DNA from 4 places in the Erwinia sp. PME.40.26/001 genome. Region 4 is predicted to be linked to each of the others. Evidence: predicted binding sites of a transcription regulator. Region 4 holds the regulator's gene; each other region holds the start of a gene.
The links. Region 4 encodes CRP, which controls carbon source genes, mostly activating them, when cyclic AMP is high. Its sites were predicted from a motif close to ATGTGANNNNNNTCACAT; they were not measured.
Positions count from the first base shown of each region.

Region 1 (7,936 bases), on a different contig from region 4:
CTGTATATCCGTTACCCCGTGTGCGGCCGACCTTGTACAATTCCCCTCCCGCTTCTCAGGGGGGGGGATCTCCTGGTCTGGCAGTGACCCTGCGGTGCTGGTCGACATCCCGTCTTCGCAGCTTGACTACCGGATCCCGGCCAGACCCGACTTCGTGTATCGCGATATCTTTGTTGTGGGTGTCAGTGCCTCCGGTATGCGCTCTGAACCACACTTCTTAGGAGGCAGACAGTCCGGGGCCACTAATGGCCAAACTTTACGCTCTTTCGCCATGACGTTAACCCCACGGGATTACAATTTCTACCTTAATGCCGTACCCGTCTGCGCGACTGTACAAATCCGCGAACAACCGGGTGGCAATACTAGTTTTATTCGCCTCATCTGGGAGTCATCATGTATACCGATCGACTCGTCAGTACCAACATCTTGCACCATAACGCAACCCGTAATACTGAACCATGGCGTGGTCACCGCTGGCGACCCCCCGGGCCTGGCGTCCGCAAATCTGAATATCAATTGTAACGCTGCTGCGACGGGCCGCCTCTCTCTGGCATCGGCCAACGACCGTATTTCCCTTGGGGGAGGATACGCGAGCATAAAAACCTCCACGGGTCCGCTCAACACGCGTCTCTCTTTATCCAAAGGTAACAATACTGTCGTCCTCAGGTCGGAACTCTCTGGGGTCGGTGCTGGCTCCTGGTCTGGCAGTGGAGCTCTTAGCTTAAATCTCGATTGACGCGATATACCACCTGGTCCGGTAAACCGTGCCTCACCTGTGAGCCCCGGTTCATCAGGTTTGATGTGTGCAGGGATCAGCAAACGCCCGGGGACAGGTCAGATAAGACCGTTATCTGCTCTGAGAGTGGCCAAAGCCAGCCTCAGAACAGATGAAATGGTGCGGCGGGCTTCAGCAGCAACGCGGGGCGCGTTTAGCGGTTGCCTGAAGAAGGGTGTGAAAATGAAAAACCCACGCCGTGGCGTGGGTTTGATCGTCACTGTCTGCCTTGATGAGGGGCTTTTTCACCCCATCAGTCAGAAGAACGGGTCAGACGTTAAACAGGAAGTTCATCACGTCGCCATCTTTGACCACGTAGTCTTTCCCTTCTGAACGCATTTTACCGGCTTCTTTCGCACCCTGTTCACCCTTGTAGGTGATGAAGTCATCAAAGGCGATGGTCTGAGCACGGATAAAGCCTTTTTCGAAGTCGGTGTGGATTTTACCGGCGGCCTGCGGGGCGGTAGCGCCGACCGGGATCGTCCATGCACGGACTTCTTTCACGCCTGCGGTAAAGTAAGTCTGCAGGTTCAGCAGGGCGTAACCGGCGCGGATCACGCGGTTCAGGCCCGGTTCTTCAATGCCCAGTTCCGCCATAAACTCTTCGCGGTCGCCATCTTCCAGCTCGGCAATATCAGACTCCACCGCCGCGCAGACCGGCACCACCACTGAGCCTTCTTTCTCGGCAATCGCGCGCACGATGTCCAGGTACGGGTTATTTTCAAAACCGTCTTCGTTCACGTTGGCGATATACATGGTAGGCTTCAGGGTCAGGAAGCTCAGGTAGCGGATAGCGGCTTTATCGTCATCACTCAGATCCAGCGCACGCAGCATCCCGGCTTTTTCCAGGTGCGGCAGACACTTCTCCAGGGCAACTTGTTCCGCTTTCGCATCTTTGTCGCCGCCTTTGGCTTTCTTCTGCACGCGCTGCAGGGCACGTTCACAGGTATCCAGGTCGGACAGTGCCAGTTCGGTATTGATGGTGTCAATATCATCAGCCGGGTCGACTTTATTATTCACATGAATAATATTATCGTTCTCGAAGCAGCGCACCACGTGGCCAATGGCTTCAGTTTCACGGATGTTGGTCAGGAACTGGTTACCCAGGCCTTCGCCTTTAGACGCGCCTTTCACCAGGCCGGCGATATCGACGAATTCCATGGTGGTGGGCAGAATGCGCTGCGGTTTAACAATTTCCGCCAGCTGATCGAGACGGGAGTCAGGCATGGGCACCACGCCAGTATTCGGCTCAATGGTACAGAACGGGAAGTTAGCTGCTTCGATGCCCGCTTTGGTTAACGCATTGAACAGGGTGGATTTCCCGACGTTTGGCAGGCCCACAATACCGCATTTGAATCCCATGTTTGAATCACCTTAATTTCTTGATAATCAACGCACTAATATGTGCCCTGATAGTGTCACAGACGGTTGTCTAAAAAGTTTCCGCGCATTATACACGTAATTTTAGCCTGGCGGCGGTTGATTTCCGGAAGCGGGGTGAAGTTATTCCTTGAGATCGTGCTCACATTTTCCCATACTGACGTGTCTTTACAGAAACCGGAGAACCCTGCAGATGCATCGCTTCCTGCTTACGCCACCTTAAGTCCTTCCCTCCAGCGCAACGCCTGTTGCCGCCACTCGTCACTCTGACGAGCCAGCTGTGCCCGTACTCTGTGGCGCAGAAAGTCGATCACATGAAAAAATTATGGAATGACCATGTTTAACCTGAGCAACTTCAGGGCGAGTCACGTTAAAAACGACGTGCTGGCCGGTGCCGTGGTGTCTGTCGCGCTGATCCCGGAAGCGACCGCCTTCTCTCTGCTGGCCGGGCTGTCGCCGACCATCGGTTTACATACCGCCTTTATCCTCGGGCTGGTGACGGCCTTCTTCGGCGGTAAACCCGGCATGATCTCCGGGGCGGCCGGGTCGATCATCGTGGTACTGATCAGTCTGATAACCCAGCATGGCTATGAGTACGTGCTGCTGGCGACCATCCTGGCCGGGCTGATCCAGCTGTCCATCGGCGTACTGCGCCTCGGTAAGTTTATCCGGCTGGTGCCACAGCCAGCGATCTACGGTTTTGTTAACGGGCTGGCGATTGTCATCATGCTGGCGCAGTTCCCGATGATTAAGGGGCAGGGGCCGGTAATGTATGCGCTGGTGGCTCTGGCGATGCTGATAGTCTGGTGGTTCCCTAAGCTGACAAAAGCCATTCCGGGGTCGCTGGCCGCGCTAATTGCCGTCAGTGCGCTGGCCATAGGCCTGGGGCTGGATACGAAACGCGTGGGTGACCTGGCTGATATCGCCGGGACACTGCCGCAGTTCCATCTGCCTACGGCCCCCCTGACCTGGGAAACCCTGAAAATTGTGCTGCCTTACGCCGTGGTGATTGCACTGGTAGGCCTGATTGAGTCCCTTCTGACCCTCGCGGTACTCGATGAAATGGGCAGCAAGAAAGGCTCAGGTAACCAGGAGTGTGTGGCGCAGGGCATCGGCAACACCATTTGCGGATTCTTCGGCAGCTTCGCAGGGTGTGCGATGATCGGTCAGTCGATTATCAACTTTACCTCCGGCGGGCGCGGGCGCATCTCTAATCTGGTCGGGGCGCTGCTGCTGATCCTGTTTGTGATCAGCCTGTCGGACTATATTGCACTGCTGCCGGTAGCCGCGCTGGCCGGGATCATGTTTGTGGTGTGCATTAATACCTTTGAATGGAGCTCCCTGCGCCGCCTGAAGCGTATGCCAAAAGCCGATGCGGTGATCATGGTGGCGGTGACGCTGGTGACCATCTTTACCGATCTGGCGATGGCGGTGATCTGCGGGGTGATTATCTCGGCGCTGGTCTTCGCATGGCAGCATGCCCGCATTACCATCCTGGCGCAGTCAGAGCAGGAAGGGCAGAAGACCTATCAGCTGGAAGGGCCGCTGTTCTTTGGCTCCACCGCCAGCTTCCAGGAGCTGTTCCACCCGGAACTGGACCCGGAGAGCGTGGTAATTGATTTTGCCCGTACCCGCGTGATGGACTCCAGCGGCGTCGAAGCCATTGATAAACTGACGTTGCGCTATCTTGAAGCGGGGAAAACCCTGCGCCTGCGCCATCTGAGTGAGGATTGCATCAGCCTGTTACAGCAGGCCGGACCGTTCTGCAGCCACGAACTTGACGACCCTGATTATAAAGTTGCCAGCAACGATGCCTGAACCATAAAGCTACTGCCGGTCCTGCCGATAACTTAAAAATCGTCGTCTTACGACGGCGAAGGCAGAGTTAACTTCTATAGTTTATCTGTACGGCGATTTTATTCACTGGCAGGACGCCCGTTAACTGGCCCGGCAGCATGAAAAACGATTTCCTTTGTATTCCAGTCCATACGCTCAGTGGCGAATTAATCGCCATTGACCTCAGCTATCGGCCGCAGGCGGGGAGCCCGAACGGGCCGCCGGTAACCTCGCTGTCTCCCCAGAATCGGCTGCTCAATCAGCTGCTGATTGTCGAGGAGCACGGCGACTATTTTCGCCAACAGGGGCTGATGTGCAGCGTCGCTATCGATTTTCAGCTGGCCCGGGCGGTGACGGAGTCGTCATTTATTCAGCAGATCCTCAGCCAGCTGCCTTTCGTACGGCTGAAGCTGTCCGAAGACTTTCCTAACCTGCACGACGGAATGAACAATCCGCTGCTGCGGACCCTGATTGAACAGCTCAATATTTTGTGGCTGGATGACCTGGGGGCGGGGGATGCGAATCTGAACGCGCTGCAGTCCAACATGTTTGAAGCCGTGAAGCTCGACCGCCAGTTCTATCTGGAAAACGTCGATAAGCCGTTCTTTACCGTGCTGATTAATCACATCCGGGAATACACTAACCGGGTGATTGTCGGGGGCGTGGCGGGGGACGGGCAGCTGGATTTACTGCGTAAAAGCAAGGTCTGGGGGATAGAGGGCTATTTCAGCCCCTCTCTGACGCTGGAGTGCCTGGAAAGCCAGGATCACCGCCGTTGTGAACACCACTGATCGCGGGCCGGGCCCGCAGCGGCGCTGTCGGTGACCGGCTAAGGCAGGGCGGCTTTGAAACTGTGCAGGCGATTCATCGCCTTCAGGCGATCTTCTTTTAGCCACACTTCGGTACAGCGTGCCGCTTCATCAATCGCGTTATCAATCAGCGTCTGTTCTGCCGCCTGGGGTTTACCCAGCACAAAACCCACCACTTTATTTCGATCGCCGGGATGGCCGATGCCAATGCGCAGACGATGGAACTCCTGGCTGTTACCCAGCTTGCTGATAATATCTTTCAGTCCGTTATGACCGCCGTGGCCGCCACCCAGCTTAAATTTCGCCACGCCGGGGTTGAGATCCAGCTCGTCATGAGCCACGAGGATTTCTTCCGGGGCGATGCGGTAAAAGGTCGCCATGGCGGCGACGGCTTTACCGCTCAGGTTCATAAAGGTGGTGGGTACCAGCAGGCGCACATCCTCACCGCCCACGTTTAAACGCGCGGTGTAGCCGTAAAATTTGCTCTCTTCTTTTAATGACTGATTATGACGTTCAGCCAGCAGGTCAACATACCAGGCACCGGCGTTATGGCGTGTGGCGGCGTATTCAGCGCCGGGGTTGGCAAGGCCAACAATCAGTTTGATGCTGCTCACGAGTGGATTTTCCTGAAGCGTGCGGGGTGAAAACAGCTAGTTTACTGAAGCGGCCGCGATAACTCAAAGATCTGCCACTGTTGTGATGAAAATCACAATAATACAGTAGCGTGATAATACGTTTTCTATATAAAAACAGCCGTTTAGACGTAAAGTTTTGTCAAAGTATTAGCGATAAATGTGATCGCTCACTCATCAGCACCGCTAAAGTTTGCCTAGACTGTCTGCATCTGGCAACGGAGTTGCCTTTCTATACTGACTGGAGGTGCGCAATGAAACGTAGACATTCACATATGATGGGCAATGCCCTGATGGTATTCGGTCTGGTGGTGATGATTGGCGGTGTCGGTTACTCGGTGCTTAATCAGATGCCGCAGCTCAACTTGCCGCAGTTTATGGTTCATGGTGCCATCTTTAGCATCTTTATTGGCGCGCTGCTGTGGCTGGTCGGGGCCAGAATCAGCGGTCGGGAAAAAATTGCTGACCGTTACTACTGGATACGTCACTGCGGTGACAAACGCTGTCGTCACGGCGGCGGCCATCAGCCTCACCGTTGATTCCCTCTGTGCCAGTCTCCATCAGACCGGGGACTGGTAGCCTCTTATCCAGCCAGAAAACGTCCCTCCAGACCGCTTAAAGTCTCACCAAACGTTTTCACCTGATTCCTTCCTGCTGCCTTCGCCTGATACAGTGCCTCGTCGGCTGCCGTCATCAGATTTTCAATGTTCTCACGTTCCGGGCTGCAGCTAGCCACCCCAATGCTGACGCTGTATCGGACGTTCTCCGGGCAGGAGTGCTCCACCGCCTGGCGAATGCGCTCCGCCACCTGCACGCACTCTTCTTCGGAACACATCACCACGGCGGCAAACTCTTCGCCCCCCAGGCGGGCAAAATAGCTGTCAGGCGGCAGCTGTCCGGCCACTTGACGACAGAAGTCCGTCAGTACCCGGTCGCCCTGTGAGTGACCGAACCGGTCGTTGATGGTTTTAAAATGATCAAGGTCGAACAGCATCACTGCCAGCGGCTGCTGGCTGCAGCGCCCGCTGGTGGCCAGCTGGCGCGTTTTTTCGAACAGGGCACGGCGGTTCCACACGCCGGTCAGAGGGTCAAGCAGCGAAGCCTGGCGATAGACAATCTGCGTACGCTCATTGACCATCGCCATCATTGTAAAGCTCAGGCCAATCACCACCAGAATAGACTCCAGAATCACATAGACCGAGAAGGTCGAACCGCCGATCGCGCCGTGCAGCGGGCTGGGGATACCGCCGTCCAGCAGCGCCCGCGTCACGTTAAATGTCAGATGAATGCCCAGCAGCAGCTGCGCAGGCCACCAGGTGACCGGCAGCAAAGACCGCGCACGTTGTAGCTCATGAATCATCGCTGAGGTGAAGAGCATGCACAGCAGGGCGCTTAACAGGATGCGCGACGACAGGGAATAATAGAAGCCCGGAAGCAGGCACAGCCCGGCCCACAGCGTCAGACTCATGATCCACAGCCAGCTGAAGCGTGCGCCACGCAGCGCCCGGAACGCATTCAGCTGAAGTCCGTAAGCGCAAAGGATCAGCAGATTACCCACCACGATGGGCAGAAACATCATGCCGGAGCTGCGCAGGCTGCTCAGGCCGACCGCCACAATACTTAACAGCAGCGAGAGGCAGTTAAACCCCAGAACCCGGTTGTACTGCGCTCCGCGCCAGGCGAAGACCATGATAATGCCGAGAAAAGCCAGCACATACAGTTCGCAGACAAACAGCGTGTAGACGTCAAGACGCATTCTAGGATTATTCCTGGGTGAGCAATGACAGCAAAATATCACTAAAAAATACTCACCAACAGGGGGCGCTGAAGCGTTCCAGTAAAAAATTAATCATTACCAGAAAGCTCTGGACGTGCAGGCAACAGGCAGCGCCAGATTGCTACAGCACACAGCAGGGTGAGGGCCATCAGCACCCACAGCAGCTGCTGAAAAGCCTGCTCGGCCAGCGGCAGAAGCGACAGCCCGGAAAGATGGTAACTGGCCAGCAGGCGCGCGCTTTCCGGCGATCCGCCCCGCGCGGCCAGCTGATGTATGAGCAGCTGGCTGAACAGCATACTGACGCTGGCCAGCGCCACGCCTTCGCCTGCCACCCGCACCGTGCTGAAAATCCCGGTCGCCATCCCGGCGCGCTCTGGCGGGACTACGCTGACCGACAGATTATCCATCAGCCCCCAGGGCAGACCGCTGCCGATCCCGGTGAGCAGCATGGCCAGCAGCGTCAGCGGCAGCGAACTGTGCGGGGTGACCAGGGAGAGCAGGCCAATGCCGGCAGCGGCCATAACCAGCCCCGCGCAGCAGAGGGTGCCGGGCGGGATGCGCCGGGACAGAATGACGGCCAGTGACGGCATGACCAGCATCGGCAGGGAGAGGGGCAGCATCAGCAGGCCCGTGGTCAGTGCATCAACGCCGTAATACCCCATAAAGCGCAGCGGCAGCAGCACCAGCAGGACAACAAAACAGTAGCAGGTGGCCACCGGTAGCAGCT
Region 1 covers NZ_JBVHNP010000001.1:250,942-258,877, forward strand. The annotation lists gene ychF (redox-regulated ATPase YchF) at 1,046-2,137, opposite strand; gene ACZ3HG_RS01500 (SulP family inorganic anion transporter) at 2,492-3,973, shown strand; gene ACZ3HG_RS01505 (EAL domain-containing protein) at 4,111-4,782, shown strand; gene pth (aminoacyl-tRNA hydrolase) at 4,821-5,414, opposite strand; gene ychH (stress-induced protein YchH) at 5,687-5,971, shown strand; gene ACZ3HG_RS01520 (GGDEF domain-containing protein) at 6,016-7,188, opposite strand; gene ACZ3HG_RS01525 (MFS transporter) at 7,278-7,936, opposite strand, start outside.
Region 1: pth (aminoacyl-tRNA hydrolase) is a predicted target of CRP. The motif match lies at 5,495-5,512, and genes of this name have one in related genera.

Region 2 (7,936 bases), on a different contig from region 4:
TTTGCCCGGGGCGTATTGAAAGCTATGTGAAATACCCGGAGCTGGCCTATGATCTGTTCCACAGTGGCTACGATGTGATCATTATGGATCATCGGGGGCAGGGGCGATCGGGGCGTCTGCTGCAGGATTCACACCGTGGTCATGTCGTCGAGTTTGAAGATTATGTCGATGATCTGGAAACGCTCTATCTGAAAGAGATTGTGGCCCGTCACTACCGCCATCGCTATGCGCTGGCCCATTCGATGGGCGGGGCAATACTGGCCCTGATGCTGGCACGACAGCCTGCGGCGTTTAATGCCGTGGCGCTCGCGTCACCGATGTTCGGTATTTTCCTGCCCATGCCCTTATGGATGGCCCATTCGATCCTTAACTGGGCGGAAAAATACCCGGCTATGCGCGAAGGCTATGCGCTGGGCACCGGGAAATGGCATGCCCGACCGTTTGCCATCAATGAACTTACGCACAGTCGCGAACGCTATCGCCGTAATCTGCGCTTTTATGCCGACGACCCGGGACTGCGGGTGGGTGGCCCGACCTATCACTGGGTGCGCGAAGGGGTGCGTGCCGGGCACAGTATTCTAAGCCAGGCGGCGCAGATATCGACGCCCCTGCTGCTGCTGCAGGCTGCTGACGATAAAGTCGTTGATAACCGTGCGCAGGATTTGTTCTGTCAGACGATGGTGGCTGCAGGTCAGCCCTGTGAAGGCGGCAGACCGATGGTGATTGAGGGGGCCCGCCATGAGATCCTGTTCGAGAAAGACAGCATGCGCGCCAGAGCGCTGGATGCCATCCTGGCCTTTTTTTCCCGCCACCCCTGAGCGGGAAGAATGCTATACCGGTGGGTGATGCTGCCCGTCAGAAAATATTAACCAGAGGTGTTATGTACCGTATTGTTGCTTCAGACCTGGATGGCACGCTGCTGTCACCCGACCACACGCTCTCTTCCTATGCTCGCGAGACGTTGCAGTTGCTGACCCGCAAAGGCATACATTTTATCTTCGCTACGGGCCGCCACTATATTGACGTGGCCCAAATGCGCGATAGCCTGGGTATTGATGCCTATATGATCACCTCTAACGGCGCGCGCGTGCACAACACGGCGGGTGAGCTGGTATTCAGCCATAATCTTGATGAAGATATTGCGCTTGAGCTGTTTGCTCTGCAGCACAGCAACCCGGATATTTATACCAACGTGTACCGGGATGAAGAGTGGTTTCTGAACCGCCACCGCCCGGATGAGATGGATTTTTTCCGCGAGTCTGACTTCAACTACCAGGTTTATCAGCCCGGGCAACTGGCGACCGACGGCATCAGCAAGGTGTTCTTTACCTGTGCGATCCCTGAACTGCTGGTCCCGCTTGAGCAGGCGCTGATGGCGCGCTGGGGCGATCGGGTGAACGTCAGCTTCTCACTGCCAACCTGTCTGGAAGTGATGGCCGGCGGCGTGTCGAAAGGACATGCGCTGGACGCGGTCTCTAAATCACTGGGTTACTCGCTGCAGGAGTGCATCGCGTTCGGGGATGGCATGAATGATAAAGAGATGCTCAGTATGGCGGGCAAAGGCTGCATCATGAGTAACTCTCACCAGCGCCTGAAAGATATCCTGCCTGAGCTGGAAGTGATCGGTTCGAATGCGGACCAGGCCGTACCCAACTACCTGCGGACATTATTTAACGTCTGATGGGGCGGCAGATACAGAAGCAGGGCATCCCGCTGTCCGGCCAGCAATACTGAGCGGTAGCGGTCGGCCCTTTTTCCGGTCAACCTTGCGGGCCGATCCACTGTTTCGATCGGCCCGGTGGTTTAGCGTTTCAGGAAGTGAACAGCCTTATCCGGGAAGTCAGTAAACAGTCCATCGACTCCGGCTTTGTTGTACAGCAGGTCGTAGAGCTGGTCGACGTTGCTGACGTAGGGCGGTAACTGGTCTGCCCGAACGGTATAAGGGTGTACCACCAGATGATTCTGGTGGGCCTCCTGCACCATGCCGGTTAGCGTGACCTTGCCTGTTTTAGCACCGTCAGCCACCAGCATATGGTAGTCAGGTCCGATACCGTCGGCGTACTGCGCAAGAGTTTTCATCGCGCCCGGTTTAAACATCCAGTCGTAATCGTAGTTTACCCACTGACCGTTTCTCTGCTCCTGCGTTTCGTCCCATTTGGTATAGGCGATCAGCTGGACCAGTTTCAGGTTCATACCGCGCTGCGGCTCCAGTTCGGTCTTGATACGCTTCACTTCGTTAAAGTCAAAGCACTGTAAAAAAACTTTATCGTTTTTGCCGGTGTAGCCGTACTGCTTCAGCACATCCAGCACTTTTGCCGAGATATCCTTTCCTTCTTTACGGTGGAACCACGGGGCTTTAATCTCAGTATAAATACCGATGTTCCTGCCCGTTGAGTGGTTCAGCCCCTGGATAAACTCCAGTTCCTCCTCGAAGGTGTGGACGCGGAAGTCTGATTTATCCATCGGGAAACGCCCCGGGAAGGTCTGGACTTTTTTACCCTGTTCTATGCTGAAGCCTTCCGTGAAGGCCAGGCTTTTTATCTCGGCTAGAGTAAAATCAATCGCGTAATAACGTCCGTCGGCCCGCGCACGGTGCGGAAAGCGGCTGGCAACATCGGTCACCCGATCGAGATAGTGGTCATGCAGCACCACCAGGCGATCGTCTTTGGTCATCACCAAATCCTGCTCAAGATAGTCAGCCCCCTGCGCGTAAGCCATCGCTTTCGCCGGCAGGCTGTGCTCGGGCAGGTAGCCACTGGCACCGCGATGGGCAATCACCAGCGGCGAGGTACTCGCGGCTGTCGCCGCGAGTGAGGTGGTCAGTAACACGGTTGCGATAACGTTTTTCAACATAATTACCCGTCCCGATCAGAGTGAGTTCAGTCCCTGTTTGTGTTTTTTCTCGCTCATCATGGTCATCGCCAGCAGGATCACTGCCAGCACACAGCCGCCGATCATGATGATAAAGCCGCCGTCCCAGCCAAAGTAATCGACGGTGTAACCGACGATAGCGCTGGCGGCAACGGAGCCCCCGAGGTAGCCAAACAGACCGGTGAAGCCAGCGGCGGTACCCGCTGCTTTTTTCGGTGCCAGCTCAAGGGCATGCAGGCCAATCAGCATTACCGGACCATAGATCAGGAAGCCAATCACCATCATGCAGGCCATATCCACGCCAGGATTGCCTGCCGGGTTCATCCAGTACACCACAGTGGCGATGGTCACCAGTACCATAAAGAATACGCCGGTGGCACCACGGTTACCTTTGAAGACCTTATCGGACATCCAGCCACACAGCAGCGTGCCGGGAATACCTGCGTATTCGTAGAAGAAGTAAGCCCACGAGGATTTATCCAGCGTGAAGTGTTTCACTTCTTTCAGGTAGGTCGGTGACCAGTCAAGAATGCCGTAGCGCAGCAGATAAACAAACACGTTGGCCAGGGCGATATACCACAGCAGCTTGTTCGGCAGAATGTACTGCATAAAGATCTGCTTTGCGGTCAGCTCGTTTTCATGTTTCTCATCGTAGTCAGGCGGGTAATCATTTTTATACTCTTCGATCGGTGGCAGGCCACAGGACTGCGGCGTATCACGCATCAGCGCAAAGGCAATAATCGCAATGAGAATGGCCCCGAAGGCAGGCATATACAGCGCCGCTTTCCAGTCGTTAAACCAGGCCATACCCAGCAGGAACAGCAGCGGCGGGATGCCGCCACCGACGTTATGCGCACAGTTCCAGACGGAAACGATGCCGCCGCGTTCTTTCTGTGACCACCAGTGCACCATAGTACGACCGCACGGTGGCCAGCCCATTCCCTGGAACCATCCGCAGAGGAATAACAGAACAAACATCACCATAATGCTGGATGTGGCCCAGGGGACGAAGCCCATAAACAGCATCACGGCAGCGGCCAGGATCAGACCGGCAGGCAGGAAAACGCGTGGGTTGGAGCGATCAGACACCGAACCCATGATGAATTTTGAAAAACCGTAGGCGATAGAGATACCGGACAGCGCAAAGCCCAGATCACCGCGTGAGAAGCCCTGTTCAACCAGGTAGGGCATTGCCAGGGTGAAGTTTTTACGCACCAGATAATAGGCAGCATAACCGAAGAATATCCCCAGAAAGATCTGCCAACGTAGCTTGCGATATAACGGATCAACGCGGCTGTCATCAACGCGGGGCTGATGTGCAGCGGGTTTGAAAAAACTTAACATTTTGGCCTCCCATGGCTCGAAAGTCTGTTATCCGGCTTCGAATGCGCAGATAAAGGAAACATTAACCCGAGTCATCAGGGGTAAATGTTCTATTTCGCGCATAGCGTAGTCGTTATCAGAAAAGCTGACTGTGAAGAAAGGCGCAAATGTTACAGTTTTATGACGGAATGGCTATATCTACATCACAAAATGGTGATTTATTTTCACCATGAAACTATAAAGTGTGATTATAGTCACAAAAGTAATTCCGCACAGTGAGTGTGGCTTTCGTTTGATGAGTGAAAATGTTCTAAAAGGAAGGTGGCGGGTTCGCTGATGAGCGCAAAGATTAACGCCATCAGGTGACGTTAATCTGTCATGAAGAACTTAGACTTTTTTGGCCGGGCGGATTTTCATGGTCAGGCCCTTAAGGAAATTACGCAGGATCTGGTCGCCACACTCACGATAATTTTTATGCCCGGGTTTACGGAAGATCGCACCAATCTCGGACTGTCCAACCGCAAAGTCTGCACTTTTCAGCAGTTCCAGAATATCAGTGGTTTTCAGGTCAAAGGCCACACGCAGCTTCTTCATCAGAATATTGTTGGTCATTTTACGTTCAATTGAAGGCGCGGGGGCATCTTCGCTTTTCCCGCGACGCTCAAAAATAAGGCCATTGAGAAAATAACCCATGATGACATCGGGGCAGGGGCGGAAGCCGGCTTCATCCTCTTTTTTCAGGAAGCTGTGTACTTCGGCTTCGGTCACTTCGCTCTCTGCCAGCGCCAGAATGCTTACCACTTTAGCATCGCTTAAATTCAGCATGTAACGCACGCTGCGCAGGACATCGTTATTGGTCATAGGGTCTCTCTGTAGTGAAACAATTGCAGTGCGCGCAGTATAACCCGTCATACCTCAGGCTGCATCTGCGATAGCGGGTGGGTCTGACCTGAGCCCTCCTCTCCGCCAGCGCTGCGCTGACGCCGAAAACCTACGGATGGCTGACGGAAGGGTGTGGAATGCCAGGGCGCGAAGCATCGCGCACCCGTGGCAGATGATCGCAGGCGTGCTGGCGGGCAGAACGAATAAAGGCCTCCACGACCGGCTGGCGCTGTTCACCGTCGCGTACTGCAGCGTACAGGCGGCTCCAGAGCCCTTCCCCCAGCGCCTTGGTGACCACCAGTCCCTGATGCTCGAAACTCTCCACTACCCAGTGTGGCAGCGCGGCAATCCCCATCTGCGCTGAAACCATCTGGATCAGCAGCAGCGTATTATCCACGCTTTTCAGCGTCGGGCTGACGCCGGCGGGCTGCAGAAAATGCCGCCAGATATCCAGGCGCTGTCGCTGTACCGGATAGATCAGCAACACTTCCCGGGCCAGGTCCTCGGGGGAAATATGGTCTTTCTGCGCCAGAGGGTGGTCAGGTGCCAGCACCAGGCGTACCTCAAAATCAAACATCGGCGCATAGAACAACCCGCTGCGCGGCAAAATATCCGATGTCAGTACCACATCGAGTTCCCCCTGCTGAAGGGCAGGTTGCGGGTCGAACGTCACCCCCGATTTGAAATCCATCACTACCTGCGGCCAACTCTGGCGGAAATTGTTCAGCGCGGGGGTCAGCCACTGAATGCAGCTATGGCATTCGATCGCGATACGCAGCGTGGTCTGGTGAGGTTCATGGCAGGCCTGCAGCGCCTGCTGGATTTGGGGCAACACCTGCTCCGCCAGCTGCAACAGTATGTCGCCCTGGGGGGTAAAACGCAGAGGCTGGCTTTTACGCACAAACAGCCGGAAACCCAGACGCTGCTCCAGGTCACTGAACTGATGAGATAACGCTGACTGCGTTTGATGCAGCTGAGCCGCTGCTGCGGCAAGCGAACCCGTTGTTCGCAGGGCCTGCAACGTCCGCAGGTGTTTAAGTTCGATCATGAGAGTCCTTCACATCGACGGTGAATATTTTGCGCTTGTGGATAATACAGTACCTGCACAATATAGCGGTGTAAACATCTGGATGGCTAAATGCACTGACTGGTGCAGCATAGGTTAACTAACGAGGCACAACTGATGACGATTCTTAACCATACTCTCGGCTTCCCCCGCGTTGGTCTGCGTCGCGAACTGAAAAAAGCGCAGGAAAGCTACTGGGCAGGCAACAGCTCGCGGGAAGCGCTGCTGGCCACCGGCCGCGAACTGCGTGCCCGCCACTGGCAACAGCAGAAAGACGCCGGCGTTAACCTGCTGCCAGTGGGCGATTTTGCCTGGTACGATCATGTTCTGACCACCAGCCTGCTGCTGGGTAACGTTCCGTCGCGTCATCAGAATAAAGATGGCTCAGTTGACCTTGATACGCTATTCCGGATCGGGCGTGGCCGTGCGCCGACCGGTGAACCGGCGGCAGCGGCAGAAATGACCAAATGGTTTAACACGAACTATCACTATATGGTTCCGGAGTTTGTTCAGGGCCAGCAGTTCAGACTGACCTGGGCCCAGCTGCTGGAGGAAGTGGATGAAGCACTGGCGTTGGGACATAACGTGAAACCCGTTTTGCTTGGTCCGGTGACCTATCTGTGGCTGGGCAAGGTGAAAGGGGACGCTTTTGACCGCCTGAGCCTGCTGAACGATATTCTGCCGGTCTACCAGCAGGTGCTGGCCGAACTGGCTAAACGGGGTATTGAATGGGTGCAGATCGACGAGCCTGCCCTGGCGCTGGAGCTGCCCCCTGAGTGGCTGGCGGCCTTTAAACCTGCTTACACTGCCCTGCAGGGGGAGACGCGACTGCTGCTGACCACCTACTTTGACAGCATCGGTCAGAACCTCGACACCATTACCGCGCTGCCGGTACAGGGCCTGCACGTTGACCTGGTTCACGGCAAAGACGACATCACGGTACTGAACCGTACGGTGCCGGCAGACTGGGTACTCTCCGTTGGTGTGATTAACGGCCGTAATGTCTGGCGTGCCGACCTGAGCCGCTGGTTTGAGCGCCTGCAGCCGCTGGTGGCCACGCGCAAACAGCTGTGGATCGGATCGTCCTGTTCACTGCTGCACAGCCCCATTGACCTCAGCGTCGAAACCCGTCTCGATGATGAAGTGAAAAGCTGGTTCGCGTTTGCCCTGCAAAAGTGTGCCGAGCTGTCGCTGTTAAGCAACGCCCTGAATCATAATGATCCTGGCTCCCTGGAAGCCTGGAGCGCGCCGATCCGTGCCCGCCAGCACTCCTCCCGTGTACACAATGCGGCAGTGGGTCAGCGCCTGGCCGCTATTACGGCCCGAGACAGCCAGCGTAACAGCCCCTATCCGGTACGTGCGCATGCCCAGCGCCAGCGTTTTCAGCTGCCAGCCTGGCCCACCACCACTATCGGTTCTTTCCCACAAACCACTGAAATTCGCGGCCTGCGGCTTGATTTTAAACAGGGAAGACTGGACGGCAGCCACTATCGTACCGGCATCGCCAGCCACATCAGACAGGCGATTGCAGAGCAGGAGCGACTGGGGCTGGACGTGCTGGTTCACGGAGAGGCAGAGCGTAACGATATGGTGGAGTATTTTGGTGAAAACCTCGACGGGTTCATCTTCACCCAGAATGGCTGGGTGCAAAGCTACGGTTCACGCTGTGTGAAACCGCCGGTGATTATCGGTGACGTCAGCCGTCCTGACGCGATCACCGTTGAGTGGGCGAAATACGCACAGTCCCTGACTGATAAACCGGTGAAAGGCATGCTGACCGGTCCGGTCACCATT
Region 2 covers NZ_JBVHNP010000013.1:20,717-28,652, reverse strand. The annotation lists gene pldB (lysophospholipase L2) at 1-818, shown strand, start outside; gene yigL (sugar/pyridoxal phosphate phosphatase YigL) at 881-1,681, shown strand; gene glpQ (glycerophosphodiester phosphodiesterase) at 1,804-2,853, opposite strand; gene glpT (glycerol-3-phosphate transporter) at 2,869-4,215, opposite strand; gene ACZ3HG_RS21510 (YehS family protein) at 4,582-5,055, opposite strand; gene metR (HTH-type transcriptional regulator MetR) at 5,186-6,124, opposite strand; gene metE (5-methyltetrahydropteroyltriglutamate--homocysteine S-methyltransferase) at 6,260-7,936, shown strand, end outside.
Region 2: glpT (glycerol-3-phosphate transporter) is a predicted target of CRP. The motif match lies at 4,437-4,454, and genes of this name have one in related genera.

Region 3 (7,936 bases), 360 kb from region 4:
TCAGGGTTTGTGCAATTCGGGCACAGAGCTGATTCGCACGGTAGTGATAAAGTGAATCCACCGTGTCCTGAGTATTAGGATCGACACTTTTACGCAGCCCGTTATATTGCGCTGCGCTTTTCATCAGATAGTCTAATGAGCCATGAAATTTGGTGTACTCCGGTTCGCTCATGACCTGCAGTGCTTCAAGCTGCGCCTGGCAGGTTTTCAGTTTTTCGCTGTCCTGTATGTACTTGGCACTGTGCACTGTCTGCGTGGCACCAGTGGGACGAGCCGGTTTTGACGTTCCCTGGCAGCCTGAGAGTAAAAAAACCAACAGTATGGCGATCCCATTTATGGTTCGGGTTAATGAAATCCTGCAGTTTGTAATCATGAGTCACTCTGAATTAGTCGCTTAACAAATGATGATTGACCGTAACAGGTGAAGCCATACTGTCGGACAGGACAAATGGCACCCTGTCACACTTAATGAAATGGTTCACTTTTACGCAGAGAATCACACCAGCCTTCCTGAATTAACCAGTAATTGAGTTCTGCAGGGCGAACCATATTGAGCTTGGACATAATGTTTCGCTTATGCGCACTGACCGTTTTTTCACTGATATGAAGAAAACGCGCCACACCACCGTTACTGATACCCCGTGCCAGATAGCGGAGAATCTCCGTTTCACGCCTTGTCAGGTTATTGGTAATACGATTTGAACAGGGTTGGACCAGGATATTGCGTAAGCTCTGGAGCTGCTCCCGCTGCTTATTGATGACAGATAAGGTGCTGTCAACGGCTTGATCGCGGTAAAGCGTGGCATAGTGATGAATGCTGTGCACTTTCGTTTCGCCTGGGTCATCTTTCGTCTCGCTGTCTTTGATGATAAAAATGCACAGCGGCCGCATGGACATGCGTCGATTCAGATAATGGATATTGGCAACGGATAAGGAATCCTCCGCCAGGAAAATCATCTTTGCCCGGCTGTTAAAAACACAGTCGGTAAAGTCAGTGTGAATTCCTTGGTTGGAAAAATCTGCAGAAAGACATTTCGCTAATCCATCGACGTAAAAGCGATTGGCGTCATTGATGACAATGGTGATGTTATTCTTTCTCATGATTCATTACCTGAAGTTATCCTTAACCAGAGACGCCATTATCTCGCTTGAAGAGCGCCTCTACGTGACTCCTGAACAGCTTGACTGTGATACATTATATTGAAAAAGTAACATTAACGGTATCTATGTTCTACCGGTTGCCTTATTGCGATATTTAACTCTGATTTACACGGTTATTTCGGGTCGATAAATCGCAATTTAGAATTAATGGCTTTTTTTCGACACTTAATGTCGGTGTAATGATTGTGGCGAGAATAATATTTAAAAGTGTCAGCGGTTGTAATGTTATTTGACGGGTTCAGGGAAAGTAATGAAGATGAGAAAAGGGAGAGTTAACGCGTCACGCTGTTTTTTCCAGGTAAGGAAGAGTCTGATAAAACGATATTAAGTATTTTTCTTTGGCGGAGTTTGATGTAAATAGAATGGCGGGAAAGGGTGTTTTTGTAATAAAAAACAGGATGCGACGATCCTGTTTTTCTGTCATTTCGTGGGATCAGAACGCCTTTTTTGCGTAGCCGGTCATCTCTTTCAGACCCATCTCACGGCCCAGGGCGGTAGTGGGATGAACCACAATGATACCGCGCACGCTTTTCTTCAGGGCACCCATATTGGCCTGCTCTTTCTTGGTGATCGGGCGGCTGAAAGGCAGACTCTGCAACTGCTGTGCTTCTTTACTCAGTTTCTCAGCCCGGACGCCGCGCAGACGTTCGATTTCGGCTTCTAACTTATCTTTTTCTTTCAGCAGCTCACCGAGCTTTTCGCTCTCGCCTGATGCCAGCAGTACCGGCTCTTTATGATTAAGGGCATCCAGCTTGTCGCTGAGCTCTTTAATTTCTGACTTGACCTGTTCTTTCATCACGATTGACCATTAAATTGATTCATTACTGCAAAGGATACACGAAAGCGGAGCAAAGAGGGAAAAGGGCGGGTTACTTTTTGAAAGCCTGCTTCAGACTGATGCGCGAGATCAGCGCCGTTAAGGACAGGACCATCGTGGAGCGCACGACCTGCTGATAACGCTGCTGTTGCATGGCCCGCAGCCCGGCATCGTCGCGGGCAAAATCAGGGCGCGGCGGCAGGCCAGTGACACAGTGCAGTTCGCCAAACGGTCCCAGGATTTCGTCATCAGTGAAACGGTAGTCATTGCCGTCGTGATTCAGCTCTTCGCGCAGCGCCATCAGCAGCTCACCGTCTTCATATTCACTGCGGTTAATCATCCCTAAGCCGTAGATCAGCTTCAGCCGCACCGACAGCTCACCCAGCGGCCCATCGCCAAACAGAAGCGGCTCTACGGCGTATTTAACGGCGTAGTCGTCTTTACGGAACACCTGAACCACCAGGATGTTTACCGCCTCTGCCAGCAGTTCAACGGCGGCGATCAGAAAGCTTCTTACCGATCGTCCGGCATTCAGGCGTTCGAGCACCCGATTTTCAAAAGCCTGTGGTTGTTCCATGAGTGCCTGCATATCATTCTTATGGCGTAAAAACGCCCGCGCGGGCACAGCGGCGATGCCGTGCCCTGATTTTTCGTCCGTGAGGAGCGCTTGCGCCGTCATTATGCCATAGCGTTCCAGGCCTTCACTACTGCCTTCACCACATCGCTGTCGCTGTCCAGGCCGGAGATGCTGGCCAGCGTGGTGGCAACGTCCTGTTTTGCCAGCAGGTCAGCGAGCTCCTGTGCCTGCGGATCCTGATCGCTGCGATAGTGCAGCGCGGCCGCAATTCCGCTGACCAGATGGTCGTGTGGCAGCTGGTATTCCAGTGCGCCGAGCAGAGGCTTAATCAGACGGTCACCTGCGCTTAGCTTACGCAGCGGCTGGCGGCCAACGCGCTCTACGTCATCTTTCAGGTACGGGTTTTCGAAGCGGCTGAGGATTTTCTGGATGTAAGCCGCGTGCTTCACCGCATCAAAACCATAACGCTCAATCAGCACTGCACCGCTTTCTTCCATTGCACCCTGCACCACGGCCCGGATTTTCTCATCCAGAATGGCATCGCGAATGGTCTGATGGCCAGCCAGCTGCCCCAGATAAGCCGCGATAGCGTGACCGGTATTAAGGGTAAACAGTTTACGCTCAACGAAGGCCATCAGGTTGTCGGTCAGTTCCATACCCGGGATGGCGGGCAGGTCACCTTTGAACTGGGTTTTATCGACAATCCACTCGCTGAAGGTTTCCACGGTCACTTCCAGTGGGTCGCTGTTGCCCGCTGCAGACGGCGGCACAATACGGTCAACGGCAGAGTCAACGAAGCCAATATGGGCTTCCACCCAGGCGTGATATTCGGCGGGGAGAGCGTTCAGCACGTGGCCTTTCAGCTGCGTGGTGCCGCGCACCATATTTTCACAGGCAATAATGTTCAGCGGACGGGTATTAGCGCTATCACTGCGTTTGGCCAGCCCTTTGGCAATGCTGGCAGCAATGCGCTCCAGGATTTGTGGGCCAACCGCCGTGGTAACGATATCAACCTCTGCTACCAGGGCGACGATGTCATCGCTGGTGCTGTTTACGGCATTCACGCCTTTAACGATTTCGACCTGCGCCTGCTCCCCCACCACGTGCACCGGGTACTCACCGCGAGCGTTAAGCGCGTCCAGAATGTTCTGGTTCACGTCGGCGAAAGTCAGTTGAAAACCGGCATCGGCCAGCAGTTTGCCAATAAAGCCACGGCCGATATTACCGGCGCCAAAATGTAATGCTTTCATAATTATTCCCGTATCAATGAGATCAAGGTCGGGCATGTCCCGACCAAAAAAGGGCCGGGCATGCCCAGCCCTACACAGAGGTGCGTTCGTTAAACCGGCTTACGCGCGGGGTTTACCGGACAGAAGCTCAAGCACTTCCTGCACATCGGTGGTGGTCGCCAGGCGGGCGATGACGCTGTCGTCGTCCAGTGCATTGGTCAGGCTGGTGATCACCTGAATGTGTTCGTTGTTACGTGCAGCAATACCAATCACCAGGCGAGCGATATCCTCCGGCTCCTCGCCGAAGTGAACCCCGGCCGGGTACTGGCAGAACACCACGCCGGTTTTCAGCACACGGTCTTTCGCTTCCACGGTGCCGTGCGGTACGGCGATAGACTCGCCAAGATAGGTCGGCGTCAGCTTTTCACGTTCCAGCATGGCTTCAACGTATTCCGGCTCCACGTAGCCACCTTTCACCAGCTGTTCACCGGCAAAGCGGATAGCCTGTTCTTTATCGGCAGCCTGATTACCGAGGAAGATATTGGCGGCGCTCAGTTTGAACAGATGATCCTGACCATCATCAAAGCTGTCGCTCAGGGCGCTGCTGACTTTCTCGCGGTGACCTGCGCTGCGTCCTGCTTCCACCAGGCGGGCCGTCAGGTCGTTATACAGGCCGCTGTCGAGGAAGTTGGTCAGCGAAATATGCTGGGCGTGAGGAGCCTGGCGCATCGCCCGCTCCGTCAGGTCACGGTGGGTGATCACCAGGTCAACATCGCCTGGCAGACTGTTAATGGCCGTATTTGTTACGGAAATCAGCGTCAGACCCGCATCGTTAACCTTCTTACGCAGTACACCGGCACCCATGGCGCTGGAGCCCATTCCTGCATCGCAGGCGACGATGATTTTGCGCACGTGGCTCAGGTCGCCGTGCAGGCCATCAGCTGCGGCAGCAGGTGCCCCCGACTGACCTTTAGACTGAGCTTTCATTTCCTGCACGCGGCGGGAAGCGGCTTCGATATCGTCATCTTCTTTCACTTTGCTGGTTTTCAGCAGAATGGCCGAGACGACAAAGGAGACGGCAAAGGCAGCAAAGATCGCGGCGATGTTCGCGAAGTAAGCCCCTTTTGGTGTCATGGCCAGTACCGCAAGGATAGATCCCGGAGAGGCTGGCGAGACCAGGCCACCGTTCAGCAGCGTCAGGGTAAAGACACCGGTCATCCCACCGAGGATAACCGCCAGAATCAGGCGCGGATTCATCAGCACGTACGGGAAGTAAATTTCGTGAATACCGCCGAGGAAATGGATAATCGCAGCACCACCGGCAGACTGTTTGGCATTGCCACGGCCGAAGAACATATAAGCCATCAGTACGCCCATACCCGGGCCCGGGTTCGCTTCGATCAGGAAGAAGATCGACTTACCGGCTTCACTGGCCTGCTGAATACCCAGCGGCGAGAAGATGCCGTGGTTGATCGCATTATTCAGGAACAGGATTTTGGCCGGTTCCACAAAGATAGAGGTCAGCGGCAGCAGGTTGTTCTGCACCATCAGATTCACGCCAGCTGCGAGAATATGGGACAGGCCTTCCACCAGAGGACCGATCGCCAGGAATGCAAGGATAGCCAACAGCATGCCGATGATACCGGCAGAGAAGTTGTTCACCAGCATTTCAAAGCCGCTTTTGATCTTACCGTCAACCAGGCGGTCGAAGGTTTTGATCGCCCAGCCGCCCAGCGGGCCGGCAATCATCGAGCCGAGGAACATCGGCATATCAGCCCCGACAATCACGCCCATGGTGGTGATTGCCCCCACCACACCGCCGCGATCGCCGCCCACCAGACGGCCACCGGTATAACCAATCAGTAACGGCAGCAGGTAAGTGATCATCGGGCCAACCAGCTTCGCCATGGTTTCGTTTGGCAGCCACCCGGTTGGAATAAACAGCGCGGTGATAATACCCCAGGCGATGAACGCGCCGATATTTGGCATTACCATGTTGCTCAGAAAACGACCAAAGTTTTGAACTTTGATCTTGATATCTGATGAGGACATATAAAACACCCCTTATGAGTACGCGCCGACAAATAAGAGAGCGCGTTGATTTTTGTTTTAGACCTGACAGTGGGAAGCCATCAGTATCACTGTATGCAGGCGGACTCTATCACGCGAATTTGACGCTGCGTAGGTGTGCGAATATGTGTGATCAGGATCACTTTTATCAGGTGATTAAAGGGGGGGTATGAGTGATTCAGATCACAATTATTCTGGGGATGTGAAAATAACGCTGAAAAAATAGCCAGTAAGGACGGTGTTTTGTGATGTTTGTCACGTTTTAATTTTGTTGAATTCTTCTTATTTTGTGACTTATGTCACAAATTATTTTCAATGGAAAAACGCAAGGCCACACTTTTTAGCGGTGGTGTGTTCCTTCCTTTCTCCGGTAACAGACTCAACTCAGGCGTGATAATGAAAACACGCTTAAGCGAACAAATAAGCATTTGTCTTAAGTTATGGATTTAATACGATTATATTACCAGCGCTATTCCATTAGTCTTAGCTCGCCGAACATACTGATCGGTAAAGGATTCCATCAAAAATACAAGGGAAAGTTATGACTATTCGTGAATTAAATAGAGAAGAAGTTGCTACTGTCAGCGGTGCACTTTTAAGCGGCGAAAGCTTTATCCAGTCCCTGAAAGGCGTTGAGCAAATGGCAAAGCTGTATGCTGCCGTAACTCCGGAATATGCGGGTAAAGACTGGCGTTATATTGCTGCCGTTGAGCCTGGCCTGAACGCCGGTGTGAGCCAGCTGATTGATATGTTTGGCTGCAATGGTAAGCAAAGCCTGGCTAACTGGGCGCGTGATTACGCCTAAGTTGCGTTCGCGCGGGAAGGGCCACTTTGTGGCCCTTTTTTAATTCTGTCCGGTCTTAGCGACTGGCGTTCAGCACGCTTTGCGCCTGGGTCAGTGCCCTGGCATTAGCGCTGAGATTACTCATCAGTGCATTATATTGTGTGGCCTGAGCCTGGCTCGGGAACTGGATCGCCGAGCCGTTAAAGCTGACGTTCGCCCCCTGCTGCTGCAGGAAGTCCCCGGTCTGAACGGCATCCTGGCTCAGTGCCTGAAGCGCAGGCAGAAGCGGTGCCAGAGTGGTCGCCGGCTGCGTCACGACAGTGGTGTAGACGTTGTCATAGACCGTTTTCAGATCTGATGGCTGCTTTAGTGCTGCCTTGCTGCTATCGGCCTGGGTTTTTGCTGCCTGGATTTGCTGAGTCAGCACGCCCAGCGAACCGCTTGCCTGACGCAGTGCATCACGGCGCGTCAGATAATCCTGCGGCGTGCGGATCGCCGACAGTTCATCCACGACGGGTTTGAGCCCGGAATCCACCGCGCGGTTTACCTGCTGTGAGAAACCAAAAAGAATGGCATAGTCGCTGACGTAGGGGCCGAATTTCTGCTTCTGGTCTTCACTCAGGCTTGGCAGATGCTCACCGCTGCGCATCACGGTGTTTTGCAGGAAATCGATAAACGCTTTGCGCTGATCGGCTTCATTGTCGCCACAGCCGGTAAGCTGTAACACCATGAATAGCGCCATAAAAGGCACCAGCAGACGGGTCCAGATGCGTGATGATCCTGTCATCATAAGAAATTAACTCCTGTTAACAAAGACTTATTGGTTTTATTCAAACAACAAATGTTGCGTAAAGAATAGTCGAAATCAGTTTTGATGGATAGCGATGTCTGTGTAACTTATTTTTTCGTTGTTTTTTCCCGGCCAGGTTTTCCGCAAGTTGAAAAAATAAACAAAAAATATGATCCAGATCTCTCAAAATGATCTAATACTTATGATCCTGGCTTTCCCCTGTGCTGCCCCAAAAAGCGTCCCAGTGGCTGTTGTATGCCAGCATTGAGAATCTGGATATAAGGTTCTTTCCCTCTGGTTGTTCACGTTTAGTGAGTTTTTGAGGAGTGCTTATGGAGACTAAAGATCCGATGTCTGAACTGCTTTCCAGCCTGGAGCAGATTGTTCTGACCCGTAATGTGATGCATACCCTGCCAGCCATGAAAAGTGAAGTGGCACCCCCTGAGCCAAAAAGAGTTCGGGAAATTACTGGTATGCAGATTGCTGAGTTTGCCCAGGCACTGGGTGT
Region 3 covers NZ_JBVHNP010000003.1:406,920-414,855, reverse strand. The annotation lists gene ACZ3HG_RS12345 (hypothetical protein) at 1-247, opposite strand, end outside; gene ACZ3HG_RS12340 (response regulator transcription factor) at 466-1,101, opposite strand; gene ACZ3HG_RS12335 (YibL family ribosome-associated protein) at 1,595-1,957, opposite strand; gene mtlR (mannitol operon repressor MtlR) at 2,031-2,567, opposite strand; gene mtlD (mannitol-1-phosphate 5-dehydrogenase) at 2,657-3,805, opposite strand; gene ACZ3HG_RS12320 (PTS mannitol transporter subunit IICBA) at 3,905-5,836, opposite strand; gene ACZ3HG_RS12315 (hypothetical protein) at 6,396-6,659, shown strand; gene ACZ3HG_RS12310 (DUF3053 domain-containing protein) at 6,715-7,428, opposite strand; gene ACZ3HG_RS12305 (HTH-type transcriptional regulator) at 7,761-7,936, shown strand, end outside.
Region 3: ACZ3HG_RS12320 (PTS mannitol transporter subunit IICBA) is a predicted target of CRP. The motif match lies at 5,982-5,999, and genes of this name have one in related genera.

Region 4 (7,936 bases):
AGCGCCGCCTTTCTCAACGATAGGACCGGTCACCACGAAGGTCAGCATGGTACCGACCGTACCGCAGGTCAGGATAAAGTTCACCAGTTTGGGTGAGGCCACTTTGGTTTGCAGCGAACCCAGAGTGATGATGGTGGTATAGATGGCGCTGGAGAAGAAGCCCAGGCTCATCATGATCCACTTCAGCATGGATGCGTCACTGGACGTAATAAACCAGTACATCAGCGCTGTGGCGGCCAGCGCCAGTACGGTGAGGATACGCTGAGGGTCGAAGAAACGCAGGATGGCGCTGAAGGCCCACATACCAATCATATATGCAGTCCAGAAGTTACCCACCAGGCTACCGGCCTGACCGATATCCATGCCCATCGTTTTGGTTGCGTACAGGGGTACCCAACCGATAAAACCGAGCTGGCCGAGGATATAACACAGTGCAGCCACCGACAGCAGGCCCACCCCGATACCCCATTTCTCTTTGACGACTGGCTCACCGCGGGCGGCTTTCTTGCCCAGCACCGGGAATTCAAAGCACAGGGCCAGAATAAATATTGCCACGTAAATTACGCCGATGCAGGCATAGACCCAATACCAGGGCAGCGCGCGCGCCAGGATAGCGGCGGCAATAATCGGGAAAATGGTGCCGGCCATGCTGAAGAAGGAGTCGGTAAACAGCAGGCGGGAGCCTCGCTGACGGCCCTCATACAGATGGGTGATCAGGAACGTACCAATGGACATGGTGATACCGCTCACCACCCCGAGAACAAACATACACAGAGAGAAGACGGTCAGGCTGTGGCTGTTCATCAGTCCGAGAATGGCCAGTACCATCAGCACGAAGCCGAAGATCAGCTGGCGTTTCAGCGGGACGATTTCCATCAGCCAGGCGTTAAGAAACACCGCCAGCAGGATACCGGCGTTCAGGAAGGTAAAGGTGTTGCTCATCTGAGCGACGGGCAGCTGGAAGTAGGCCGCTATATTCTCCAGAACCATACCGGTAACGATAACCACTGCACCGGTCAGCGCATAGGAGAAGAAGCTGATCCAGGTAAGCCCGATTCGATCGCGATTTGTCATAGTGGAAACCTGTTTGAAAGAGATGTTCACCGGGCGGAATGCCCGTGCCAGACACGAGGAGTTTAACGATATTCGTGATCTGCATAAATCTTTACTGAAACTAATATTTTCATATTTCATTCATATCGTGATCATAGTCACTATTTTTCGTCGCCTGGTAACGTTTGCTTTCATAACGTTGCCGCGTAAATAAAGGTAAAACGCTGGCGCGTTGCCAGGTGCCTCTTTACAATCACCGTTGGTTATATGGTTTGTCGCACTCAGTAAGGAATCTTTCATGTTGAAACGTACGTTGACCGCGGTGGCAACCGTTCTGGCACTGTCTTCGATCTCTGCCTCCGCCATGGCTGCGAAGGGGGATACGCATGTGCTGCTGACCACTTCTGCGGGTAATATTGAACTGGAACTGAACAACCAGAAAGCACCGGTGTCGGTGAATAATTTTGTGGATTACGTGAACAGTGGTTTTTACAACAACACGATTTTTCATCGCGTGATCCCAGGCTTTATGTTGCAGGGTGGCGGTTTTACCGCTGATATGCAGCAGAAACAGCCTAAACCGCCAATTAAAAATGAAGCGGATAATGGCCTGCTGAACAAGCGCGGCACGATCTCAATGGCGCGTACCGCAGATAAGGACAGTGCCACCAGCCAGTTCTTTATCAACGTGGCAGATAATGCCTTCCTCGATCACGGTCAGCGTGATTTTGGCTACGCCGTTTTCGGTAAAGTCGTTAAAGGCATGGACGTTGCCGATAAGATTGGCCAGGTACAGACCAAAGATGTGGGGCCTTACCAGAATGTTCCGGTGACCCCAGTAGTGATCCTCTCTGCGAAAGTGCTGCCATAATTTTCTCACTGGCCACTCTGTCAGGATCGCCCGCCGGCGGTCCTGGTATCAGGACCTCCGATGCTGCTTCTGATCGACAACTACGACTCCTTCACCTGGAACCTCTACCAGTATTTTTCTGAGCTGGGGGCGGAGGTGTGCGTTCACCGCAATGATGACATTACCCTTGATGAGATCGCCGCAATGGCCCCTCAGCATCTGGTGATCTCGCCCGGGCCTTGTACCCCTGATGACGCTGGTATCTCACTGGAAGTTATCCGTCATTTTGCTGGTCAAATTCCCCTTCTGGGGGTTTGCCTCGGGCATCAGGCTATCGCACAGGTACTTGGCGGACGGGTGGTGCGCGCGCGCAAAGTCATGCACGGTAAAACGTCGCAGATTGAACACCGTGATGGTGGCGTGTTTGCCGGGCTGAATCACCCGCTGACGGTAACCCGCTATCACTCACTGATTGTTGAAACCGGCAGCCTGCCCGCAGAATGTGAAGTCACTGCGTGGACAATGGACGATCGTGGTCAGCCTGACGAAATCATGGGCTTCAGGCACCGTACACTGCCGCTGGAGGGGGTACAGTTCCACCCGGAAAGTATCCTGAGCGAACAGGGGCATCAACTGCTGGCTAATTTCCTCAAACGGTGATTATCATTTGCCTTTCTGTGACTTTTTATTCATATTTTATGACTATGTTTTCATGTGTCTGAAAAGAATAAATGGCGAGGTAGTGAATGACGGCGGAAAAAATGGCGGTAACACGCGCGACGTTTGATGAGGTGATTTTGCCTGTTTATGCACCAGCGCAGTTTGTGCCGGTAAAAGGCAAAGGCAGCCGCGTGTGGGATCAGCAGGGCAAAGAATACATCGATTTCTCCGGCGGCATTGCGGTGACGGCGCTGGGGCACTGCCATCCTGCGCTGGTTGAGGCGTTAAAAACCCAGGGTGAAACCCTGTGGCACACCAGTAATGTCTTTACCAACGAACCCGCCCTGCGCCTGGCAAGTAAGCTGATCCACGCCACTTTTGCCGATCGTGTCTTTTTCGCTAACTCCGGTGCTGAAGCCAACGAAGCCGCGTTTAAGCTGGCGCGTTACTATGCCACCAAACGCCACAGCCCTTTCAAAAGCAAGATTATTGCCTTCCATAATGCCTTCCACGGCCGCACGCTGTTTACGGTCTCCGTTGGCGGTCAGCCAAAATACTCTGACGGCTTCGGACCCAAACCTGCGGATATCGTCCACGTGCCGTTTAACGATCTGGCCGCGGTCAAAGCGGTGATCGACGATCACACCTGCGCGATTGTGGTAGAGCCTGTTCAGGGCGAAGGCGGCGTGATGCCGGCGACGCAGGAATTTATGCAGGGCCTGCGTCAGTTGTGTGATGAGCATGATGCGCTGCTGGTGCTGGATGAAGTGCAGAGCGGTATGGGTCGCAGCGGCAGGCTATTCGCCCATGAGCATTACGGCATTCAGCCGGACATTCTGACTACCGCCAAAGCACTGGGCGGTGGTTTCCCGGTCAGTGCGATGCTGACCACTCATGAGATTGCCTCGGTGATGGCGCCAGGCGTTCACGGTACCACCTACGGTGGCAACCCACTGGCCTGTGCGGTGGCTGAAGCGGCGCTGGATATCATTAATACACCGGATGTGCTGAATGGCGTGGAAGAACGCCGCCAGCTATTTGTTGATGCGCTTCAGTCGCTGGATGCCCGCTTCGATCTGTTCAGCGAAATCCGGGGTAAAGGCCTGCTGATTGGCGCGGTGCTGAAACCGCAGCACGCGGGTAAGGCGCGCGACCTGCTGAATGCCGCAGCAGAGGCAGGCGTGATGGTGCTGGTAGCCGGAACCGACGTGATGCGCTTTGCGCCGTCGCTGGTGATCGAACCGACCGACATTGCTGAAGGCATGGCGCGCTTCGCCACCGCCGTTGAAAAGGTGCTGTAAAAGGATCTTGTGCCTGCGGGTAACGTACTGAAGATCTGTACGGGACCCGCGGGCGGACCGGCAAAAAAGCTGCACTTACGTTTTTGATTTACGCAGGTGGCGAGACAACCAGCGGCCATGATGTGGTCGCTGGCTCCAGGTCAGTGATGAGAGGGTATGCATTACGCTGAGATGACCAAGAATGCGCTTCACATGCCGCTCGACAATCGTTACCGGGCCTTGATGGAAATCCTCGGGAGCGTCCAGTATGTTACTGCCTGAGTCGGGCCCGTCATATTCCAGGCGCTGCTGGCAGCGCTGCAGGGCAATTTCACAGGACTGCAGATAACGTTCTGCCAGCGCCGGGGTCAGCATAGTGTGTTCACGCGCCAGGATAGTCATGGCGTTGATATGCTCCACAATAAACTGGCTGTGCGTGACCCACAGCTGCATATCGGACAGATAGCCGGAGTTAAAGCCCGGTTCCTGCATCGCCTGGTGCAGGGAGTTAAACAGCGCATTGTGTGCCTGGTTAACCCGCATCCGCTGGTAAGCCAGCTTCACGGCATCCTGTTCGTTACCCAACAGCATCTGCAGTGCTTCCTGATAGGTCTCCAGCGCATCGTGCGCATTCTGCCGCAGTAACCCACTCTGCCACTGAGGCCACAGCCAGATCATGCCGCCAAAGGCGATCAGGCAGCCCATCAGCGTGTCCATCAGTCTTGGCAGCAGGAACTGCGCGCCGTTCAGGGCTAACAGCTGTAATGAATACACCGCCGTGACGGTGAACCCCACTGTGGCCCAGCCATAGAATTTCCGGATAAACAGGTAGCTCACCAGCGTGATGACCAGCATGATCAGCAACACCCAGGATTCCGGGGCGTGTAGCCCGAGGGTAGCGGCTGCGATGACCAGCCCGGCCAGCGTGCCCAGCGCCCTGTGCTGAATACGCACCCGGGTGGCGCTGTAGCCGTTAAGACTGACAAACATCACCGTCATCAGGATCCAGTAAGGCTTCGGCAGATTGAAGAACAGCGCCAGCGAACTGGCAAAGGTCAGCATCACCGCGTAGCGTGCGGCAGTGCGCAGGGCGGAGGATTTCAGCGACAGGTAGCTCTTTAGCGCCGGGAGCAGGGGCAGGCGACGCTGGCGGTCGGCCATCAGGTCACGGCGATACAGCGGACGCTGAGTGCGCAGCACGCGTGCGATGCGGCTGAAGTGGTAATAACAAAAGTGGCCGACCGGGTTGTCGGGATGCTGACGGGCAATCTTCTCCAGCGCCTGAAGCGGTTTATCCATGGTGAAACGTTCAGGGTAACGATGATAGAGAATATCATCGGCCAGCACCCGCAGCCTGGCGGCAATGGTCTGTGCGTTCCAGCGGATGACCGCTTCAGCATGGCTTTTTTCTACCAGCTTTTGCACTTCTTCCGGCTGATGCAGGCTGACCGCAATATGTTCCTGCAGATCGAGCGCCACCTGGAATGCCCGTGTCAGACGCTGATAGTGGTTGTCCCGATTAGCGGACAACATATGCATCTGCTGATAGCAGGTATTAATCAGGTCGACGGCTTTCTGCTGGCGTGCCAGCAGCGGCGGCAGGGCGGTCTGCGGATCGGTGAGCCGGGTCAGAAGGGTGTATTTTGCTTCACAGTAGTCTGCCAGTTCACGGTACAGCAGGCTGAGGGTTTCACGCATCGGCTGCTCTTTCCACAGCCAGAACCAGAACCAGTTAAATGCTCCGTACCAGACGGTCCCCAGAATATATAACAGTGGGGGCTGCCACAGAGGCATTCGTCCCGCCAGGCTGAGGGTAAAGATGGCGGCAATCAGCGAAGCCGGAAGCAGGCGGCCATGAAGGGGGCTAATCTCACCCGTGACGCCCAGCACTAAGGCCATGACTAGCAGGATAACGGGCAACGGCACGCCCTCTAACCCGGCGTACTGGATCAGGAAGCTGCTGGAGGCGAACAGACAACCGCCAACGATGAGGCGTTTAAAGAAGCGTTTGTGGGGGGTATCCAGACCGGCGTTATTACAGCAGGCGGGCACTAAGGAGAACAGCAGCCCGTTTTGCAGGTTGCCCAGCATCCAGCCGATCGCCACGGGTAAACACAGCACCAGCGTTTGTCTGAGCGCATAGTTAACTTCCGGGTGATAGATAAGTCTCCGCCACATGAGCCACACCAAATAAAAACGGCGCGACAGGGCGTCGCGCCGTGGGTTCAGAGCCGGTTAACGTGTGCCGTATACAACGATGGTTTTACCATGTGCAGAGATCAGGTTCTGATCTTCAAGCATTTTCAGAATACGGCCTACGGTTTCACGGGAGCAGCCGACAATCTGGCCGATCTCCTGACGGGTGATTTTAATTTGCATGCCGTCCGGGTGCGTCATGGCATCTGGCTGTTTGGCCAGATTCAGTAACGTTTGGGCAATGCGTCCGGTGACATCCAGGAAAGCTAAATTACCCACTTTCTCTGACGTAACCTGCAGTCGACTCGCCATCTGTGCAGAGAGACGCATCAGAATGTCAGGATTCACCTGAATCAGCTGACGGAATTTTTTGTAAGAGATTTCAGCCACTTCACAGGCTGTTTTCGCACGTACCCATGCACTGCGTTCCTGACCTTCTTCAAAGAGGCCCAGTTCGCCGATGAAGTCGCCCTGGTTGAGGTAAGAGAGGATCATCTCTTTGCCTTCTTCATCCTTGATTAACACCGCTACAGAACCTTTAACGATGTAATAGAGGGTTTCCGCCTTTTCACCCTGATGTATCAGCGTGCTTTTGGATGGATATTTGTGAATATGGCAATGTGACAGGAACCATTCGAGTGTAGGGTCTGTTTGCGGTTTGCCGAGAACCATTCGCTGTTATCCTCTGTTGTAATCGAGCCTAAATATACCCTCTATTCTGCGGGAGACAGGGGCATTGCCGCTGATCTGCCGTACGAAATAATTAAGGGTATCAGGGTATGAATCCCTGCCAGGCGTTGAAATATTCAAGCGTTCCCATAGGAAAATATACGGGCCTCTGTTAGGAGCATGGCTCGTGCTGTCGTCCCGTTTTACCGTGCATTGTCTTGCCAGTAAAATATTGCAGCTTTGTTTGTAGCACAGCTTTACAAGGCTGTCTTCTGTTGTCTCGCTTCAGCATAGTTGGAAAAAGGCAGCGTTGCCGTTTTTATTGGCACAGCGTACTCTGCGGTAACTGAATGAAATCGAGGATTTTGTTATGCAAGCACGTGTTAAATGGATTGAAGGTCTGACATTTTTGGGAGAATCCTCATCGGGCCACCAGGTGCTGATGGACGGAAACTCCGGGGACAAAGCGCCCAGCCCGATGGAGATGGTGCTGATGGCCGCCGGAGGCTGTAGCGCTATTGATGTGGTTTCTATTCTACAAAAAGGCCGTCACGATGTGGCTGACTGCGAAGTGAAGCTTACCTCAGAACGTCGCGAAGAAGCCCCGCGCATCTTCACCCATATCAACCTGCATTTTATCGTCAGCGGCAAAGCGCTGGGGGATAAAGCGGTATCACGCGCCGTCGACCTGTCCGCAGAGAAATACTGTTCAGTGGCCATTATGCTGGGGCAGGGCGTCAAAATGAGCCACAGCTATGAGGTTATCGACCTCGCCTGACCCCGGTTTTCTGATAACAACGCGATGGAGCAGGTGGCCACCATCGCGTCATGTTCTTCACCTCCTCCTTCCCGACAGCGGCACATGATGCTCACCCCCTCACCACACGCATTTCACGCCACAGACTGACGGGGCAACCGCAGTATATTCCCCGGCGCAGTAGACGAAGGCCTGCAGACTCAGGCTGGTCGTTATTCCGTTAAAACCCAATCAAGGAGTGATGATGAATACCAAGACGCTAATTCAGGATGTCTCCGCCAACGTGCTGCAATGGCGGCGTCACATTCATGCCCATCCGGAGCTCTCTTTTCATGAACAGGGTACGGCTGATTATGTTGCCGCTGAACTGGAAAAGTTTGGTCCTCTGACGATCAGTCGACCCACCCCTAACAGCGTGCTGGCTGAGCTTTCAGGTTCCCACCGGGGTGACTGCATTGCCCTGCGGGCGGA
Region 4 covers NZ_JBVHNP010000003.1:49,251-57,186, reverse strand. The annotation lists gene tsgA (MFS transporter TsgA) at 1-1,074, opposite strand, end outside; gene ppiA (peptidylprolyl isomerase A) at 1,352-1,924, shown strand; gene ACZ3HG_RS10800 (aminodeoxychorismate synthase component II) at 1,985-2,563, shown strand; gene argD (bifunctional acetylornithine/succinyldiaminopimelate transaminase) at 2,650-3,864, shown strand; gene ACZ3HG_RS10790 (YccS/YhfK family putative transporter) at 3,940-6,021, opposite strand; gene crp (cAMP-activated global transcriptional regulator CRP) at 6,079-6,711, opposite strand; gene ACZ3HG_RS10780 (OsmC family protein) at 7,079-7,486, shown strand; gene ACZ3HG_RS10775 (amidohydrolase) at 7,710-7,936, shown strand, end outside.